2 regions of the Bradyrhizobium sp. BEA-2-5 genome follow, and region 2 is predicted to be linked to the other one. Evidence: riboswitches for the same ligand, from Rfam matches in the RefSeq annotation. Region 2 holds a riboswitch; the other holds the start of a gene.
What was found. Region 2 has a riboswitch for ZMP and ZTP ahead of RX327_RS23355 (bifunctional 5,10-methylenetetrahydrofolate dehydrogenase/5,10-methenyltetrahydrofolate cyclohydrolase). Riboswitches for the same ligand answer to the same signal wherever they lie in the genome.
Positions count from the first base shown of each region.

Region 1: another riboswitch for ZMP and ZTP. It lies ahead of glyA (serine hydroxymethyltransferase); the one in region 2 lies ahead of RX327_RS23355 (bifunctional 5,10-methylenetetrahydrofolate dehydrogenase/5,10-methenyltetrahydrofolate cyclohydrolase).

Region 1 is NZ_CP136629.1:4,571,503-4,573,883, reverse strand. It holds gene glyA (serine hydroxymethyltransferase) at 77-1,348, opposite strand; ZMP/ZTP riboswitch at 1,385-1,470, opposite strand; gene RX327_RS21360 (YybH family protein) at 1,748-2,194, opposite strand; gene RX327_RS21355 (winged helix-turn-helix transcriptional regulator) at 2,296-2,381, opposite strand, start outside.
Region 2 is NZ_CP136629.1:4,972,548-4,974,928, reverse strand. It holds gene RX327_RS23365 (hypothetical protein) at 1-459, shown strand, start outside; gene RX327_RS23360 (hypothetical protein) at 580-987, opposite strand; ZMP/ZTP riboswitch at 1,205-1,284, shown strand; gene RX327_RS23355 (bifunctional 5,10-methylenetetrahydrofolate dehydrogenase/5,10-methenyltetrahydrofolate cyclohydrolase) at 1,300-2,229, shown strand; gene RX327_RS23350 (MaoC/PaaZ C-terminal domain-containing protein) at 2,293-2,381, shown strand, end outside.

The DNA of each region.
Region 1 (2,381 bases), 400 kb from region 2:
TTCCGTTCCGGTCCTTCCCCCGGGGAACCTTCACGACCTGCCGAGTGACGCGACGAACGGAACGCGGGTCGGCCGCCTATGAGGGCGGCGCGATCCCCGGAACGGGGAAAGCGCGGCACATCTCGACGCTGTTCGACCTCAATCGCTTGACGACCGATGCATCTCCCTTCGACCGGAGGGACTCCGCAATGAGTTCGGCGATCAGGCGCATTTCGGGCTCGCCCATGCCGCGCGTGGTCGCCGCCGGCGTTCCGAGGCGAACGCCGCTCGGCTTGAGCGGCGGACGCGGATCGTCGGGAATGATCTGCTTGTTTGCGGTGATCCCGACGGCGTCGAGGATGTTCTCGGCCGCGCTGCCGTCCACGCCGACGCTGGCCACGGTATCCACGACCATCATGTGATTGTCGGTTCCGCCGGTGATCAACGTCATGCCGCGTTCCATCAACGCTTCGGCCAGGACCTTCGCGTTGCGCATGACCAGCCTTGCATAGGCGTGAAAATCGGACGTCGAAGCCTTCTTCAGCGTGACCGCGGTTCCGGCCACAACGTTCATGTGCGGACCTCCCTGCAATCCCGGGAATACCGACGCGTCGATCTTGCCGGCGAACTCCCGGCGACAAAGAACGATGCCGCCACGCGGCCCGCGAAGCGTCTTGTGCGATGTCGTCGTCATCACGTCGAAACCCGCATCGAGCGGATTACGCAAGGCGTTGCCGGCGATCAGGCCGCCGTAATGGCTGACGTCGGCCATGGTCAGTGCACCCACCTCATCGGCGATGCTCTTGAAGGACGCATAATCCAGATCGCGCGGATAAGAGCTGTAGCCGCACAGCACCAGCTTCGGGCGGACGTTCCGGGCCATGGCGCGGAGCTCATCGAAATCGATGGCGCCGCCGTTTGACGGCTGCGTCTTGTAGCGGGCGAAGTTGAAGAGCCGCCCCATATGCGACACCGGTGCGCCATGGGTGAGATGGCCGCCGTGTGACAGGTCCATCGCCAAGATCGTATCGCCGGGCTGCAGCAGGCCGAGATACACGGCCTGGTTCATTGGCGATCCGGACAGAGGCTGAACGTTGGCATGCTCGGCGCGGAACAGCGCGCAAGCGCGCTGTCGGGCAAGGTTCTCTATCTGGTCGGTAAATTCCTGGCCGCCGTAATAGCGGCGTCCCGGATAGCCCTCGGAATACTTGTTGGTGAACACCGATCCCAGTAGCTCGAGAACCTCGGGATAGGTGTAGTTCTCCGACGGAATCAGCTCGACGCCGTCTTGCTGGCGGCGCTCTTCGCCCTCGAGCGCAAGGGCAACTTCCAAATCGTTGAGATGGAGTTCATTGCGGAATGACGGCATGGTCCGGGCTCCCCAAGACGCTGGATCATCAGCTGAACGGGTTGCCCAGGCGAACGGCGTTGGAACCCTTCGCGCTTCACCGTGGTCAATTCCACGTAAGCTCGCCAGTCGCGCGAGGGGCGAATGAGCCTGCGAAGCTCATCGCGAGCAGAAGGCTATCCAATCCCCGGCGGGCTCGCAAGGGTTGATCGCGGGCCCAGCGTTGGGCGAGATCGAACATCTGGCGACAGCCACGGCAATGGCGACCAAACCGAGGGACGTCCGGCTTACCCAATGAACCGATGTCCCGATGATCAATGCCGTCTTCGGCTGAGGGCCAATAAGGTGCATGACCATCCGTCACTTGCGGCCCGTCAGGCTTGCGGGGTGGCTGACCGTGTGGCTGTGGCACCCGCGAATTTATTCCTTGACGAAGATATGAGACTTTATCTTCCACTGCCCGTCGGGTTGGCGTTCAAGCAGTCTCACGGTGCTGCCAGAAATTGGCGCCGCCTTCTCATTTACTACTAGCGTGGCCGTGAAATGCGAGGTGGTGTAGGCGTAGTTTCCCATGGGCAACACATCGAGCAGCTCAACCTTGTGATCTCTGACGCTTCTTCCCCGCCCGGCAAAGAAATTACGGATTGCCAAAGGGCCGGTGACTGGCTGCGCACCAGGCGGCATCAATCTGGCGTCAGCGGCATACAACGGTAACAGGGCATCGAAGTCTGCGTTGTTGATGGCGGCATCCCATTTGGCAGCCGCCGAGGAAAATTCGTCGGCAGGTGGGGCTGCCCCTGCGGGACTGACGCAAGTACAAGTAAAGATCAACAACAGGGTGCATGAAAGAAGAGAAGGGCGGCTCATCTTTGCCTCCTTTAGCTGAGATGCTTAGCGCGGGAGCGCATTCGCAAACGCTATAGCCGAGGCAAGCAGAACCACTAGTCCAGAAAGTGGACTGGATATCCTCAACTGGCTGAGACTCGATCTGCGGCCGCCGGCGCCTCATCGGCATATTTGCTGCGTGGGAACCAAGTCCGCATGCTGTTCACAA
Region 2 (2,381 bases):
ATCGTGCCGCAGGAGGCCGTGGTCGCCGGCCAGGCCCAGGGACTGTCGTCGTCGGGTGTCGACAAGACCATGGTGCGCATCAAGTCGACCCAGAAATTGCCCGAGCGGGTGGTCTACGACACCAATTTGCCGACCATTGTTCCAGCGCAGGTCAACGCGGTCGCCGCGGCCGTCCCGTCGGCTACGGGCGATGCGTCGGCGCAAGCCCGCGTCCGCAATACGTTCGCCCAGTTCATTCCGCCGGAGAAGGCTGATGCGCAGAAGGTCGCGGCTGAGGCAAAATCGGCTGAACAACCGGCGCAGGCCCAGCCTCAGGCGCCGAAGAAGCGCAAGGTCGCGCGCTACCATGCCCATCCCCAGCAGCCGATGCGGCTGGCGCAGCCCGGCATGTATCAGCCTTACCGCGTCGCGCAGCAGCAGCAGCGCATGGGCTTCTTCGGCGGCTTCGGGACTTGGTAAGAAAAGGCTGCCGCAGTCGGCAATCGATCCGCCGCCGCAAACACTTGCGGCGGCATTTTCACGTCCGCGATCAGGCACCTCGCCGGATGCGGGAAGGCGTCCGAGTGCCGCCCGCTACCTTTAGCGCGGCAGGCGCGGAATCTTGTCCGCGAAGCCGTTGTAGCAGGTCAGCCGCTCGTCCTCTTCCTTCACGAAGCGGCAATCGTTAACGCCCTTGGCCGGGGCGGCTTTCGGCTTCGGCTGCGGCTTGAAGATCTCGTCGTAGCAGATCAGCCGCTCCTTGGTGGCGTCGTCGATGTCCTGACAGGCTTGAAGCTTCTGGGCGACCGATTGCGGCTTGCCGGGCGCAGCAGGCTTCTCGCCCTTCTTGGCGGCCGACTTCTTGCCGACCTGGACCAGCGGCTTGTCGCCGACCATCGGCTGCGAGGTCGCCGCCGGCTTGTCGGCGTCGGCGGGGGCCGGCGTGATGCCTTGGGCAAGCGCGGCAGCCGGGCAGAAGAGCGCCAGCGCGAGGATGATATGTCTCATGTCGAAAATGTCCGAAATGGCGTGATGACCGGAAGGATGGCGCCGGGGATCGGAAAAGCCCGGCAAGCGCCGAGACTTAACGCAAGTCTTGCCCGAATCCTACCCCCAGAGGTGACCCGCCCGGCACCGATCCACCGGCAAAAGTGAGGGCAATTCGTCGCCGCTCGACCCGCGGGAGAGCGTGAATTGCCTTTGCCCGGCGGGGCGGCTATGACGACGCCATCTGCGCGACTGGCGCTTGGATGGACCACCATCGGGGAGCGCAGAGACTGAACGCCGCGCGCCTGGGCACCGCTTCGAAACGGAGGTGCCATGACGGCGAACATTCTCGATGGGCATGCACATGCCCAAATTGTCATCGACAAGATTGCTGGCGAACTCGACCGGCTGCCCCGCGCGCCGGGGCTTGCGGTCGTGCTGGTCGGCTGTGATCCGGCGAGCCAGATCTATGTGCAGAGCAAGGTCAGGATGGCCGGACGGCTCGGCCTGCGCGGCGAGGTCGCACGCCTGCCGGATGATGCCAGCGAGGCCGATCTGCTTGCCGGAGTAGAGGCGCTCAATGCGCGCGACGATATCGACGGCATCCTCGTGCAGCTGCCGTTGCCGGCGCATATCGACGCCTTGCGCGTGATGGCGGCGGTCGATCCCGCCAAGGACGTCGACGGCCTGCACGCCCTGAACGCCGGCCGGCTGTTTCACGGCGACGATGCGCTGGTGCCGTGCACGCCGCTCGGCTGTCTCCGGCTGATCAAATCGACCCTGCCGGACCTCACCGGCGCCCATGCCGTGGTGATCGGCAGCTCCAACATCGTCGGCAAGCCGATGGCCGCGCTGCTGCTGCAGGAGCACGCGACCGTGACCCAGACCCATATCCACACCCGCGGCATCAGCAGGATCTGCCGCGAGGCCGACATCCTGGTGAGCGCGGTGGGCAAGGCGGGCCTCGTGCGCGGCGACTGGATCAAGCCGCAGGCCATCGTCATCGATGTCGGCACCACGCGTGTCGAGAAGCCGGACGGCGGCTATGCGGTGTGCGGCGACGTCTCGTTCGACGAGGCGGTACAGGTCGCCGGTGCGATCACGCCGGTGCCGCGCGGCGTCGGCCCGATGACGATCGCCTGCCTGATGGAAAACACGCTGAAGGCCGCAAAGGCGAGGGCGGCCCGGCTGCAATGGCGCGGGATACCTGCGGCGATATGCGAGGGGCGGGTGTCGCTCGCGTATCGCGCGCGAAGTTCATGACGTCCGGGGTAATGGAAAGCCCGCACCATTCGTCTATCGTCGCGCGACAGATGGAGGCGCCCGATGCTGTATGCGGAAGATCTCACCGAGGGCCAGACGTTCAAGCTTGGCAGCTATACGATCGGCGAGGCCGAGATCCTGGAGTTCGCCGG